2 regions of the Geodermatophilus normandii genome follow, and region 1 is predicted to be linked to the other one. Evidence: riboswitches for the same ligand, from Rfam matches in the RefSeq annotation. Region 1 holds a riboswitch; the other holds the start of a gene.
The links. Region 1 has a riboswitch for cyclic di-AMP ahead of JD79_RS24285 (aggregation-promoting factor C-terminal-like domain-containing protein). Riboswitches for the same ligand answer to the same signal wherever they lie in the genome.

Region 1 (7,353 bases):
GTCGGCGAGGTCGGCGACGACGGGATCGACCGACCGGGCCGGGGTGGCCGAGCGCAGCGACGCGACGACGCCGTCGAGCCGCTCGGCGTCGCGGTCGAGCAGCACCAGGTCCATCCCGCGCGCGGCCAGCAGCGGGGCGAGCGCCGCGCCGATGCCGCTGGCCGCGCCGGTGACGACGGCGGTGCCGGTGAAGTCGAACGGCCGCATCAGGCCGCCCTCTCCCCGGCCGTGACCCCGGCGCGCTCGCGGACCGGGCGGGTGAACCGGATGCCCTCGTCCTCGACCGGGCCGCGCCGCATGAGCAGCACGTCGCGGATGTAGTTCTGGTACAGCCTCCACGGCGCCCGCGCGCCCTGCTGCGGCAGCGCGGTGAGGCTGCGCCGCACGTAGCCCGCCGACAGCCCGATGAACGGCTCGACCCCGCCCTCGGCGGGAGCGAGCGGGGTGGCGGCGGCGTAGCCGTTGCGGTCCAGGTGGGCCAGCAGCCGGCAGACGTAGCGGGCGACGAGGTCGGCCTTCAGCGTCCACGAGGCGTTCGTGTACCCGATGGTCATGGCGAAGTTGGGCACGCCGGAGACCATGAAGCCCTTGTAGGAGACGGTCTTCGACAGGTCCACGGCCTCGCCGTCGACGGTCAGCGTCATCCCGCCGATCGGCAGCAGGTTCAGCCCGGTCGCGGTGACGACGACGTCGGCGTCGAGGTGCTGCCCCGACTCGAGCAGGATGCCGGTCTCGTCGAAGGTGGCGATGCGGTCGGTGACGATCGAGGCCGTCCCCCGGCGCAGCTCGCGGAACAGGTCGCCGTCGGGGACGACGCACAGCCGCTGGTCCCACGGGTCGTAGGGCGGCGCGAAGTGGGTGGCGACGTCGAGGTCGGCGGGCACCTGCTTGGCCGCGGCCTTGGCCAGCACCCGCTTCATGACCTCGGGCCTGCGCCGGCTGAGCTGGTAGGACGCCATCGACACCAGCACGTTCTTCCACCGCACCACCGGGTAGACGACGCGGTCGGGCAGCCGCCGGCGCAGCTTCTCGGCCAGCGCGTCGCGGCCGGGCAGGCTGACGACGTAGGTGGGCGTGCGCTGCAGCATCGTCACGTGCGCGGCCTGCTCGGCCATGCTCGGCACGAGCGTGACCGCGGTGGCGCCGCTGCCGATGACGACGACGCGCTTGCCGGCGAAGTCGAGGTCCTCGGGCCAGTGCTGCGGGTGCACGATCCGGCCGCCGAAGCGCTCCTCGCCGGGGAACTCGGGGCGGTAGCCCTGGTCGTAGCGGTAGTACCCGGAGCAGACCGACAGCCACGAGCAGGTCCACGTCTCGGTCTCGCCGGTCCCGGTGCGCTCGGCGGTGACCGTCCACAGCGAGTCCGCGGTGGACCACGCGGCGGAGACGACGCGGGTGCCGAAGCGGATGTGCTCGTCGACGCCGTAATCGCGGGCGGTGTCGCGGACGTACTCGCGGATCGAGGCGCCGTCGGCGATGGCCTGCGGCTGCGACCACGGCCGGAACGAGTAGCCCAGGGTGAACATGTCGGAGTCCGAGCGCACACCCGGGTAGCGGAACAGGTCCCAGGTGCCGCCGATGGCCTCGCGGGCCTCGAGGACGGCGTACGTCCTGCCCGGCAGCTCGCGCTGCAGGTGGCAGGCCGCGCCGATCCCGGACAGGCCCGCGCCGACGATCAGCACGTCGACGTGCCGGGTGGTGGTCTCCGTGGGGACGGACTGCGTCATGGCTCTCCCTGTCGGCGGGGGTGACCCCGACCACGGTACTCGACACGGTGTCGAGTCGTTCGACGGCGCGTCGGTCAACGGGTCGTGGTGCCCGGCCTGTCGGTTCCGTAGACGGTGCGCAGCCAGACGGTGAGCAGGACGTCGACCAGGTCCTCCGGGGGGAGCGCGGGCGTCTGCCCGGCGTAGGTGACGTGGATGACCCGCTCGTTCATCCAGTTGAGCGCGACGGCGAGGTCGCGGGCGGGCGGCCCGTCCGGCGCGGCGCCGCGGGCGCGCTCGGCCTCGATGGCCGCCGCGGTGTCCTCGACGAAGCCGTCCATCACGGTCGACCACAGCCCCCGCACCTCGGCGCTGGTGGCCAGCAGCGAGGCGACGGCGGAGACGACCGCCGGGTGGGCGGCGAACGTGCTGCGGACCGCCTCGAGGGCGGCACGCCAGCTCGCGCGGACGTCGTCGCCGGCCCGCCGCAGCGCCGCCGAGCGCGACGCGTGCGCCTCCTCGACCACCCGGTCGAGCAGCGCCAGGACGACCGCGTCCTTGGACGGGAAGTAGAAGTAGAAGGTGGGCCGGGAGATGCCGGCGCCGCGGGCCAGGTCGTCGACGGAGATGTCGGCCAGCGGCCGCTGTTCCAGCAGGTCCTCGGCGGTGGCGAGGATGGCGCGCTCACGGTCGTCGCCCGAGGGCCGGCGCGCCCGCCGCCCCCGGCTGCCGCCCGGTGGGGCGGGGAGCGGTGCGGCCACGGCGGCGACCCTACCCAGCGCCGGGCCCCCCGGCGTCAGGGCAGCCGCCAGACCGTGGTGCGGCGCACGCCCGGCCCCTCGGTCTCCGGCACCTCGTACACGGCCGCCGGCTCCAGGCGCTCGTGCGGGAGGTACGGCCGGCCGGGATCGCCCACCAGCACCTCGCAGCCGCGCGCCCGCGCCCGGTCGAGGAAGGGCAGCACCCGCCCGGTCATCTCCCGGTCGTAGCAGACGTCCCCGGCGACGACGAGGTCGACGGCGGGCGGCTCGCGGTCGAGCACGTCGCCGGTGACGCTGATCCCCCGGACGCCGTTGAGGCCGGCGTTGACGGCCACCGCCGTCCGCGAGAAGGGGTCGACGTCGCTGGCCAGCACCCGGCGGGCGCCGGCGAGGACGGCGGCGATCGCCACCAGGCCGCTGCCCGAGCCGAGGTCGAGCACCGTGCGGCCGGCGACCGTCGCGGGCCCGTCGAGCAGGCAGCGGGCCAGGGCCTGCCCGCCGGGCCAGGCCGCCGCCCAGAACGGCGGCTCCTCCCCCGCGCCGCCGGCCGCGGTCTCCATCGCCTCCCACAGCGCGACGACGTCGTCGGCCACGTGCAGCCGGACCTCGGGGACGAGCGAGGGCCGGCGCACCTGGGTGTGCGCGCGGACGAAGCCCGCGGGCACCACCCGCACGGTCATCGGCCCTCCCCCCGGCGTCGTGCCGGAACGGCTCTCCTGCAGGGTCCCGCGCCGAGCCGGAGCGCGGCGCGGGGGCAGGAGGGTCCTCCTAGTACCAGCCGGTGGCCTGCGAGTGCGCCCACGCCCCGCACGGCGAGCCGTAGCGCTCGTCGATGTAGATCAGGCCGGCGTCGATCTGGCGGTAGCCGTCGGAGGTCTTGGCGATGCCGGTGCTCGCCCAGGTCGAGTCGAGGAACTGCGCGATCCCGTACGCGGTGCTGGTCGGGTTCTGCGCGTTGGGGTTCCAGCCGCTCTCCTTGCCCCACAGGCTCTCGAGGCAGCTGAACTGCTCGGCGCTGCCGACCTTGCTCAGCGCGTAGTCCTTGAACGAGCCGCGCGGGGCGGAGCTGGAGCTCGAGGAGCTGCTGGCGGCGGGCGCCGGAGCCGCAGCCGCCGCGGCGGCCTCCCGCTCGGCGGCGGCCTGCGCCTCGGCGGCGGCCTGCGCCTCGGCGGCGGCCTGCTGCTCGGCGGCGACCCGGGCGGCCTCCTGCTCGGCGGCGATGCGGGCGGCCTCCTGCTCGGCGGCGACGCGGGCGGCCTCCTCGGCGGCGCGGCGGTCGAGCTCGGCCTGGTCCGCGGCGGCCTGGGCCTGGGCGGCGCTGGCCTCGGCGGCGCTGCGATCGCTGCGGGAGGCGGCGACGTCCTCCAGCGGGGCGAGGTCGGCCGGCTCGGGGGCCCGCTCGGCGGCCGGCTGCTGGGGGATGCCCAGCTGCTCGGCGACGCTCACCGAGGCGCTCACGGTGTCGGTCCCGGCGGAGGCGGCGGGGCCGCCCGTCGAGACGAGGCCGACGACCAGGGCGCCGGCGGCGGCGGCACCGAGCAGCAGGGCCGGGCGGCGGTGGCCGAGCGGCGCGCGGCCGAGGCGGGAACGGCGGCGGGCGCGGGGAGCGGGGACCTCGGCGGGATCGCCGCCCAGGGCGGACAGCTCGCGGGTCTCGGCGGTGGCGGTGTCGACGGCGTCGGCGGGGGTGGCGGCGAGCTCGACGGTCGCGGGCGCGTCGGGAGTGCGGCGGGACATGAGGGGGTGGGTGCTCCGAGGGAGAGTGCGCGCGGCAGCCGCCCGGGTCCGGGCGTGCGCACGCGGCGCGGTCTACGGGTGTCGCGTCTGGCGGGTCCCCGGCGGCGCGGAGGGCGTCACCGGTGCGGCGGGCAGGGGCGAGCCGGCGTCGGGACGACGCGGAGGTGCGCGAGGCGCGCGGACGGCTGCACCTGCGGGCCGCGGGGGCCCGGAGGCGGGGTGTGCGGAGGCTCTCCGTTCTTCCGTGAGCCGCCTACCGAGTTAGCTGACGGGTTCGGGCGGGAAGGAGCCCTACGCGGCACCGAGCGCGGCTCGGCGGGCGCGATTCACCCCAGGACTGCGGTGGGTCCCCGGCTCGCGTCCGCGGGACGGACACGACTCGGCGGCGTCCGGCCGAGCTCCCCGGGACGGGGACCAGACGACCAGCCGGACGCCGGTCACCGTACGGGCGTTACCGGTTCGTGACAACTCCCGGGGCGCGCGGGACCGCCGTGACGGCTGGTGCGGCCGGCGCGGTCGCCGGACCTGCCGTGCCGTTCCTCCTGGTCAGGAGGCCGCGGCCACCTCGGTGCGGCCGGGCCCGTGCAGCGGTGTCACCTCGGACACGTCGGCCGGCCGCGAGGTCCCACCGAACGGTCCGGCGGCCTCCTCGGCGCGGACGGCCTCGCGCTTGTCGGCGAGGACGGGGACGTCGTCGGGGAGCACCCCGGCGACCACCGCCAGCGCCTGGTCGATCTGGCCGGTCAGCCGGCGGAGCCAGTCGCGGGCCTCGTCGCGCTCGTCGCGCAGCGGCTGCAGCTCGGCCTCCGCGAGGCGCCGGCGCTCGCGTGCCTCGTCGTCGGCCCGGGCGCGCGCCTCGGCGGCCTCCCGGTCCAGCCGATCGCGCTCGGCCGCGGCCGCGCGCCCCAGCTCGGCGGCCTCGCGGCGGGCCGCCTCGAGCACCGCGGCGGCCTCGCTGCGGGTCTGCTCGCGCAGCGCCCTCACCGCCTCCCGCATCTCGGCCACCCCGGACAGCCGCGCCGCGGCCTCCGTGCGGGCCTCGGCGCGGACCCGTGCGGCCTCCTCCTCGGCGGCCGCGGTCAGCGCGGCGGCCTCCTGCTCCGCCCGGCGCACCAGCGCGAGGGCGTCCTCGGGGCCGGGCAGGGACTGCCGCTCGCGGACCAGCTGGGCCAGCCGCCGGCGGGCGTTCTGCACCTCGGTCGAGGCCGCGGCGTAGCGACTGAGCAGGTGGTCGTTCTCGCGGCGCAGGACCAGCATCTCGGTCTCGGCCCACGACACGTAGTCGTCGACCTGCGTGCGGTCGTAGCCGCGGACCGCGCCGGTGAACACCGGCCCGGTCCCCAGCAGGCCGTCGAGCCCGCTCGGCCGGCCCGACGCGGGCGGACCGCCCGTCCCCGCCGTCCCGCCGTCCCCCGTCGTGACCCCTGCCCGCTGCGACATCCCGGTTCCCCCTCGGTGCGCCGTCCGATCCGGACCCCCGCCGGCCCGGTCCGGACCGTCGGGAGTGATCACAATCTCCCATCCCGCCCCGCGCTCCGCCCCGGCGCTCCGGCGTGCTCGGGCGCGTGCGGAGTGGGACGACCCGGCCGTGCCGGTCCGGTCACCGCCCGCAGTCACCCGGTATCGGGGAGGTAACGACGGCCGGGGAACAACGAGGGCACCGGTACGGTTGCGCCGGACAGCAGTTGAGCTCTCAATCACTTGGAGACGAGATGCAGTTCGGGATCTTCACGGTCAGCGACATCACGACCGACCCGACGACCGGCCGCACGCCGAGCGAGGCGGAGCGGATCCAGGCCGTCCTCACCATCGCGAGGAAGGCCGAGGAGGTCGGGCTCGACGTCTTCGCGCTGGGCGAGCACCACAACCCGCCGTTCTTCTCGTCCTCCCCCACCACCACGCTGGCCTACGTCGCGGCGCAGACGCGGACGCTGCAGCTGTCGACGTCGACCACGCTGATCACCACCAACGACCCGGTGAAGATCGCCGAGGACTACGCGATGCTGCAGCACCTCGCCGGCGGCCGCGTCGACCTGATGCTCGGCCGCGGCAACACCGGCCCGGTCTACCCCTGGTTCGGCCAGGACATCCGCAACGGCATCCCGCTCGCCGTGGAGAACTACGCGCTGCTGCGCCGGCTGTGGGAGGAGGACGTCGTCGACTGGTCCGGCCGGTTCCGCACCCCGCTGCAGGGCTTCACCTCGACCCCGCGGCCGCTGGACGGCGTCGCGCCGTTCGTCTGGCACGGCTCGATCCGCTCCCCGCAGATCGCCGAGCAGGCCGCCTACTACGGCGACGGGTTCTTCTCCAACCACATCTTCTGGCCCAAGGAGCACACCCAGCGGATGGTGGAGTTCTACCGCTCGCGCTTCGAGCACCACGGCCACGGCAGCGCCGACCAGGCGATCGTCGGCCTGGGCGGGCAGGTGTTCGTGCGGAAGAACTCCCAGGACGCCGTCGAGGAGTTCCGCCCTTACTTCGACAACGCGCCGGTGTACGGCCACGGGCCCTCGCTCGAGGACTTCTCCCGCGAGACGCCGCTGACCGTCGGCAGCCCGCAGCAGGTCATCGAGCGCACCCTCGGCTTCCGCGACTACGTCGGCGACTACCAGCGCCAGCTGTTCCTCGTCGACCACGCCGGCCTGCCGCTGAAGACCGTGCTCGAGCAGCTCGACGTCCTCGGCGAGGAGGTCGTGCCGGTGCTGCGCAGGGAGTTCGCCGCGCTCAAGCCGGCGCACGTCCCCGACGCCCCCACCCACGCCGCACGCGTCGCCGCGCGGCGGCAGAGCCCGGAGGAGGTCTCCGCGTGACCACCCGCACCCTGGCCGTCCTCAGCGCCGGCCTGTCGGTCCCGTCGTCGACGCGGCTGCTGGCCGACCGGCTGACGGCGGCGACCGTGGCCGCCCTGCGCGAGCGGGGCGAGGACGCCACCGTCGAGGTCGTCGAGCTGCGCGAGCACGCCCGCGACGTCGCCGACGCCTTCGTCACCGGCTTCCCGAACGCGGCGCTGCGCGCGGCGGTGGAGACGGTCACCGGCGCGGACGCGCTCATCGCCGTCACCCCGGTGTTCACCGCCTCCTACAGCGGCCTGTTCAAGTCCTTCGTCGACGTGCTGGAGAAGGACGCGCTCACCGGCAAGCCGGTGCTGA
Region 2 (7,353 bases), 170 kb from region 1:
TCCTCCCCGGACAGGTTGGCCACCACCCGCAGCGAGCCACGGTGCACCACGAGCACGCGGTCCTCGTCGTCCCAGCCGACCTCGACCGCGGACAGGTCGGGGTCGACCAGGTCCGGCTGCTCCCGGCGCAGGGCCATCAGCCGCCGGTGGACGGCGAGCAGCCCCGCGTGCGGCTCCCGCTCCACCTCCGACCAGTCCAGCTTCGACCGGCGGAAGGTCTCCGGGTCCTGCGGGTCGGGCACCTCGTCGGCGTCCCAGCCGTGCTCGGCGAACTCCGCCTTGCGCCCCACCGCCGTCGCGCGGCCGATCTCGGGGTCGGTGTGGCTGGTGAAGAACTGCCACGGCGTCGAGGCACCCCACTCCTCGCCCATGAACAGCATCGGCGTGAACGGGCTGGTCAGCACGAGGGTCGCGCCGACGCTGAGCAGGCCGGGGGAGAGGGTCGCCGAGACGCGGTCGCCGACGGCGCGGTTGCCGATCTGGTCGTGGTCCTGCAGGTAGCCGAGGAACTTCCACCCCGGCAGCCGCCCGGTGTCGACCGGCCGCCCGTGGTGCCGCCGCCGGAAGCTCGACCACGACCCGTCGTGGAAGTAGGCCCCGGTGAGGGTCTTGGCCACCCCCGAGAGCCCGGCCTCGGCGAAGTCGGCGTAGTAGCCGGAGGCCTCGCCGGTGAGCGTCGCGAAGACCGCGTGGTGGAAGTCGTCGCTCCACTGCGCGTGGATGCCCGTGCCGTTGGCCTCGCGGGGGGTCACCAGGTGCGGGTCGTTGAGGTCGCTCTCGGCGACGAGCGTCAGCGGCCGGCCCTCGGCGACCGACAGCCGGTCGACCTCCTGGGCCATCTCCTCCAGCACGTGGGTCGCCCGCTCGTCGACCAGCGCGTGCACGGCGTCGAGCCGCAGCCCGTCGACGTGCATGTCGCGCAGCCACATGAGCGCGTTGTCGAGGATGTACCGGCGGACCTCGTCGGAGTCCGGGCCGGACAGGTTGATCGAGGAGCCCCACGGGTTCGGCCCGCCCTCGCTGAAGACGGGCATGAAGAGCGGGAGGTAGTTCCCCGACGGGCCGAGGTGGTTGTAGACGACGTCCTGGATCACCCCGAGGCCGCGCTGGTGACAGGCGTCGACGAAGCGCTGGTAGGCGGCGGGCCCGCCGTAGCTCTCCTGCACCGTGTACCAGAGGACGCCGTCGTAGCCCCAGTTGTGCGTGCCGTCGAAGCCGTTGACCGGCAGCAGCTCGACGAACGCGACGCCGAGGTCGGCGAGGTGGCCGAGCCGGTCGATCGCGGCGTCGAGGGTGCCCTCGGGCGTGAACGTGCCGACGTGCATCTCGTAGACGACGCCGCCGGCCAGCGGGCGCCCGGTCCAGGCGCCGTCGCCCCACGAGTACGCGGCCGGGTCGAACCGGCGGGAGAGACCGTGCACGCCGTCGGGCTGCCGCCGCGAGCGCGGGTCCGGGCGCGGGGTGTCGTCGTCGCCGAGCAGGTAGCCGTAGTCGGCCTCGGGGGAGGCCTCGACCTCGGCGCGCCACCAGCCGTCGTCGTCGCGGCGCATGTCGTGCACCGCGCCGTCGACCTGCAGGCGCACGCGCTCGGGCACGGGCGCCCAGACGGCGAACTCGACGGGTGCGGACATGCGGGGGCCTCCAGGGGTGTGCGGGGTGACCGCACCGTCTTGCCCCCAGCAGGCCCGGTCAACCGTGACGGCGGACCGGAGCCGGTAGACCCCGGTGGTGGCCGGGGAGGCGTGCTCCCCGGCCACCGTGGAGTCACGGCAGGTGCAGGACCTGCCCGACGAAGATCCGGTTGGGGTTGCGGACCTCGTCGCGGTTGGCCGCCCACAGGGCGCGCCAGCCGCCCTCGACGCCCTCGGCCCGGGCGATCTTGCGGAGGGTCTCCCCGCGCCGGACCGTGTGGGTGTCGCCGGACGCCTCGGCAGCCGCCGGGGCGGCGGCCGGAGCCGGGGCCGGGGCGGGAGCCGGGCCGGGCCGGAGCCGGGGCGGGAGCCGGGCGGGAGCCGGGGCGGGAGCCGGGGCGCCGGCCTCGGGTGCGGACGGGTCCAGCGCCTTGCCGCAGGTCGGCCAGGCCCCGGGGCCCTGCATGTCCAGCAGCACCTCGGCCGCCGCGATCTGCTGGGCCTTGGTGGCCAGGTCCGGCCGCGCCGCGTACTGGGTGCCGCCGGCCGCGGCCCACGAGGACAGGGAGAACTGCAGGCCGCCGTAGTAGCCGTTGCCGGTGTTGATCGACCAGTTGCCGCTGGACTCGCACTGGGCGACGGCGTCCCAGTCGTTGGGGGCGGCGGCCGAGGCCGGGGCGGCGAGCACCCCGACGGAGAGGGCGGCCGCGCCGGCGGTGAGGACCGTCCGGCGGACCAGGCGGGACGCGCGCTGCTGGCGGCCGGCCGCGGGCATGGGAGAGGAGGACGTGCGCATGACGGATCTCCGATCCGCCGCCTACGAGGTGAGCTGTCGGGTTCGGAGCGATCGGTGCCCCGGCCGCACGCGTGCGGCTTCACCCCGAGACGTCTGCACCCGGCCCCCGTGTCGCGGCGGCAGACGCCGAAGTGGTTCCCCCATCCCCGTCCTGGCTGTGCTGGGAGGTACGGAGCCCGGTGGACGGGGTTCGGCGGGCCGGCTCCGGCGTCCGCCGGCTTGTCGCGCGGACGCCGGGACAACGTAACGGCCGGGTCACGAGACGTCTCCTCCAGCCCCGGGAGTCGACTCCCGCCCCACCGCCCGCGGCGGACGGTCCCGGGAGGAACGCCTGGTCACACCGCCGCGGAGGAGTGCCCCCCGCGGCGGTGTGACCTCCGTCTCACTCGCGGACGAGCAGCGCCACGGGCAGCCGGGACAGCAGGTCGCCGACGGGCAGGCCCCCGACGTCGGAGACCACCCGCGTGCCGGTGAGCAGGTCCCGCCAGGCGCCGGTGGGCAGCGCGAGCGCCGTGTCGCCCCACCCGGTCGCGGCCAGCGCGACCGGCAGGCGGGTCGCGACCGTCACCGCGCCGCCCCGGTCGAACGCGACGACCGAGCCGGCGGCGGACCCGGTGGCCTCGACCGGCGCGTACCCGGTGAACAGCTCCGGGGAGTCCCGGCGCAGCCGCAGCGCCCGCGAGACGACGAGCAGCTTCGCCGCGCCCGTCTCGTCGACGTCCGGCACCCAGCCCCCGTCGAGGCGGGCCAGCAGCGCCCGGCGCTCGTCGTAGTCGACGGGGCGGCGGTTGTCGGGGTCGACCAGCGAGCGGTCCTCGAGCTCGGTGCCCTGGTAGACGTCGGGGACGCCGGGCATCGTCAGCTGCACCAGCTTCTGCGCCAGCGCGTTGGACCGGCCGGCGGGGCCGATCCGCGCGACGAACTGCTCGATCTCGGCGTTCGTCGTCGCGTCGTCGAAGGCGGCGTCGACCATCGCGTGCAGCTCGGTCTCGAACGCCTCGTCGACGTCGGTCCACGTCGTCGACAGGCCGGCCTCGCGGGCGGCCTTCTCGGCGTAGGCGTGCGCCCGCTCGCGCGACAGCGGCCAGGCGCCCACCAGGTTCTGCCACACCAGGTGCGCCAGCGGCCGGTCGGCCAGCGGGTGGCGGGACAGCCAGCCGCGGACCAGTCCGGCCCACTCGGTCGGCACCTCGGCGAGCACGGCCAGGCGCGCCCGGGTGTCCTCGCTGCGCTTGGTGTCGTGCGTGGTGAGCGTCGTCATCGACGCCGGCTTGCGCTCCAGCCGCCGGGTCTGCGCCTCGTGGAACTCCTCGACCGTGGAGCCGAAGCGCGCCGGGTCGCCGCCGACCTCGTTGAGGACCACGAACCGCGCCCACCGGTAGTACGCGCTGTCCTCGACGCCCTTGGCCATCACCGGGCCGCTGGTCTGCTCGAAGCGGGTGGCCGCCTCGGTGCCGGCCTGCGCCAGCACCGGGTGCAGCGCGTCGACGGCGGCGACCAGGTCGGGCCGGCGGTCGCGGACCTCGGACACCGCGGTGTCGAGGTGCTCGCGGCCGTCGGGCAGGTAGCTGCGGTAGACGTCGAAGGTGGCCAGCAGCTCGGCCAGCGCCTCGGTCTGCCGCTCCCGGTCGACGCCGGGCAGGTCGCCGATCACCCGTACCAGCCGGGCGACCTCCGAGCCGAGGATCCCGTCGGTGACCTCGCGCTTGCAGTCGTGGACCAGCTGCGCGTAGTCGACCGGCCGCCCCGACAGCTCGGTGTCCAGCGCGGTGAGCGCCGCCTCGCCGGCCGGGTCGACCAGCACGTCGTCGACCTCGGCCAGCGCGTCGTAGCCGGTGGTGCCGGCGCACCGCCAGCTGCCGGGCAGGTCCTCGCCGGGCTCGAGGATCTTCTCGACGACCGTCCACCGGCCGCCGGAGGCCTCGGCCAGCCGGTCGAGGTAGCCCTTCGGGTCGGCGAGGCCGTCGGGGTGGTCGATCCGCAGCCCGTCGACGGCGCCCTGCTCCACCAGCCGCAGCACCAGCTCGTGGGTGGCGTCGAAGACCGCGGGGTCCTCCACCCGGAGCCCGGCGAGGGTGTTGATCGCGAAGAACCTCCGGTAGTTGAGGTCGGCGTCGGCGCGTCGCCAGTCGACCAGCTCGTAGTGCTGCCGGTCGTGCACCTCCTGCGGCGTCCCCTGCCCGGTGCCGGGGGCGAGGGGGAAGCGGTTGTCGTAGTACCGCAGCTCGCCGTCCACGACCTCGAGCTTCTCGACGTCGTCGGCCGACCCGAGCACCGGGATGCGGATCCGGCCGCCGCCGAAGTCCCAGTCGACGTCGAACGCCGAGGCGTGCGCGCTCTCGCGGCCGTGCTGCAGCACGTCCCACCACCAGGGCGCCTCGGTCGGGTCGGCCACGCCCATGTGGTTGGGGACCAGGTCGAGGACCAGGCCCAGGCCGTGCTGGTGCAGCGCGGCGACGAACCGGTCGAGGCCCTCCTGCCCGCCGCGCGACTCGTCGACGTGCGCGTGGTCGACGGTGTCGTAGCCGTGCGTGCTGCCCGCCGCCGAGCGCAGCAGGGGAGAGGAGTAGGCGTGGCTGACGCCGAGGTCGGCCAGGTAGCCGGCCACGGCGGCGGCGTCGTCGAGGGGGAAGTCGGCGGTCACCTGCAGCCGGTAGGTGGCCGACGGCGTCGCCCGCCGCCGCTCCCGGCTGTCGCGCGGCCCGCTCACGGGCCCGCTCACGGGGCCGCCTGCAGCACGACGGTGGCGCGGGCGGCGACCGAGAGCGTGTCGCCGGCCTTCAGCTGCACCGGCTCGACCTCGCCCATCTCCGCGGTGTCGACGACGACCGTCCAGCCCTCGGCGTACTCGCCGGTGGGCAGGGTGAAGTCGATGGGCTCGTGGTGGGCGTTGAAGGCCAGGTAGAAGCAGTCGTCGAGGACGTCCTCGCCGCGCTCGTCGGTCTCCCGGATGCCGTGGCCGTTGAGGTACACCGCCAGCGACTTGGCGAACCCGGCGTCCCAGTCCTCGTCGGCCATGACCTCGCCGGCGGGGGTGAACCAGGCGATGTCCTGGACCGGGTCGCCCTCCTCGCGGCGGACCGGCCGGCCGTGGAAGAACCGGCGACGGCGGAACGTCGGGTGCTCGGTGCGCAGCCGGGTGACCAGCTTCGTGAACTCCAGCAGGCCCTCGTCGACGGACTCCCAGTCGATCCAGGTCAGCTCGGAGTCCTGGCAGTAGCCGTTGTTGTTGCCGCCCTGGGAGCGGCCGAGCTCGTCACCGTGCAGCAGCATGGGCACGCCCTGGCTGAGCATGAGGGTGGTGATGAAGTTGCGCCGCTGCCGGGCGCGCAGCTCGAGGACCTCGGGGTCGTCGGTCTCGCCCTCGACGCCGCAGTTCCAGCTGCGGTTGTGGCTCTCGCCGTCGTTGTTGCCCTCGCCGTTGGCCTCGTTGTGCTTCTCGTTGTAGGAGACGAGGTCGTTGAGGGTGAACCCGTCGTGCGCGGTGACGAAGTTGATGCTCGCCACCGGGCGGCGCCCGGAGTGCTTGTAGAGGTCGGCCGAGCCGGTGATGCGGCTGGCGAACTCGCCGATGGTGGCGTCCTCGCCGCGCCAGAAGTCGCGGACGGTGTCGCGGTACTTGCCGTTCCACTCGGTCCACAGCGCGGGGAAGTTGCCCACCTGGTAGCCGCCGTCGCCGATGTCCCACGGCTCGGCGATCAGCTTGACCTGGCTGACGATCGGGTCCTGGTGCACCAGGTCGAAGAACGCCGACAGCCGGTCCACCTCGTGGAACTGGCGGGCCAGCGTCGAGGCCAGGTCGAAGCGGAAGCCGTCGACGTGCATCTCGGTGACCCAGTACCGCAGCGAGTCCATGATCAGCTGCAGGGCCTGCGGGGTGCGGACGTTGAGCGAGTTCCCGGTGCCCGTGGTGTCCATGTAGTACTGCTCGTCGCCCTCGACCAGCCGGTAGTACGTCCGGTTGTCGATGCCCTTGAACGACAGCGTCGGGCCCATGTGGTTGCCCTCGGCCGTGTGGTTGTAGACGACGTCGAGGATGACCTCGATGCCCGCCTCGTGCAGGGCCCGGACCATGCCCTTGAACTCCTGCACCTGCTGGCCGTCGGTCTGCTGCGCGTACTCGTTGTGCGGCGCGAAGAAGCCGATCGTGTTGTAGCCCCAGTAGTTGCGCAGGCCCTTCTGCAGCAGCGTGTCGTCCTGCACGAACTGGTGCACCGGCATGAGCTCGATCGCCGTGATCCCCAGCGACTGCAGGTGCTCGATCACGGCCGGGTGCGCGATGCCGGCGTAGGTCCCGCGCAGCTCCTCGGGGATCCGCGGGTGGGTCATCGTCAGGCCCTTGACGTGGGCCTCGTAGATGACCGTCTTGTTGTAGGGCGTCCGCGGCGGGCGGTCCACGCCCCAGTCGAAGTACGGGTTGACGACGACGGACTTCGGCATGTGCGGCGCGGAGTCGTCGTCGTTGCGCTCACCGCTGCCGAACCGGTAGCCGAAACAGGCCTCGTCCCAGTCGATCGAGCCGTCGACCGCCTTGGCGTAGGGGTCGAGCAGCAGCTTGTTGGGGTTGCAGCGCTGCCCGTTCTCCGGGTCGTAGGGGCCGTGCACGCGGAACCCGTAGCGCTGGCCGGGCTGGATGCCGGGCAGGAAGGCGTGCCACACGTACCCGTCCATCTCCGGCAGCCGGATGCGCTCCTCGTTGCCCTCGGCGTCGAACAGGCAGAGCTCCACCTTCTCGGCGACCTCGCTGAAGAGGGCGAAGTTGGTCCCGGTGCCGTCGTAGGTGGCTCCGAGCGGATAGGCGGAGCCGGGCCACACCTGGGTCATGGACGTCTTTCCTCCTGCGTGGGCGCCCTGCGGGGGTCCAGGGCGCGGTGGCCCCCCGCCACGGCCGTCGGAGGGGGGTCGGGGCACACGGTGCCCGCCGGT

Region 2: linked by a shared signal. The riboswitch ahead of JD79_RS24280 (LysM peptidoglycan-binding domain-containing protein) and the one ahead of JD79_RS24285 (aggregation-promoting factor C-terminal-like domain-containing protein) in region 1 are both predicted to bind cyclic di-AMP.

Annotation. Positions count from the first base shown of each region.
Region 1 covers NZ_QGTX01000001.1:3,070,113-3,077,465, reverse strand. The annotation lists gene JD79_RS15015 (SDR family NAD(P)-dependent oxidoreductase) at 1-207, opposite strand, end outside; gene JD79_RS15010 (flavin-containing monooxygenase) at 207-1,727, opposite strand; gene JD79_RS15005 (TetR/AcrR family transcriptional regulator) at 1,802-2,467, opposite strand; gene JD79_RS15000 (class I SAM-dependent methyltransferase) at 2,503-3,147, opposite strand; gene JD79_RS24285 (aggregation-promoting factor C-terminal-like domain-containing protein) at 3,236-4,204, opposite strand; cyclic di-AMP (ydaO/yuaA leader) riboswitch at 4,440-4,599, opposite strand; gene JD79_RS14990 (DivIVA domain-containing protein) at 4,751-5,644, opposite strand; gene JD79_RS14985 (LLM class flavin-dependent oxidoreductase) at 5,917-7,014, shown strand; gene JD79_RS14980 (FMN reductase) at 7,011-7,353, shown strand, end outside.
Region 2 covers NZ_QGTX01000001.1:2,903,118-2,910,470, forward strand. The annotation lists gene treZ (malto-oligosyltrehalose trehalohydrolase) at 1-1,631, opposite strand, end outside; gene JD79_RS24280 (LysM peptidoglycan-binding domain-containing protein) at 1,765-2,406, opposite strand; cyclic di-AMP (ydaO/yuaA leader) riboswitch at 2,431-2,559, opposite strand; gene treY (malto-oligosyltrehalose synthase) at 2,810-5,149, opposite strand; gene glgX (glycogen debranching protein GlgX) at 5,146-7,251, opposite strand.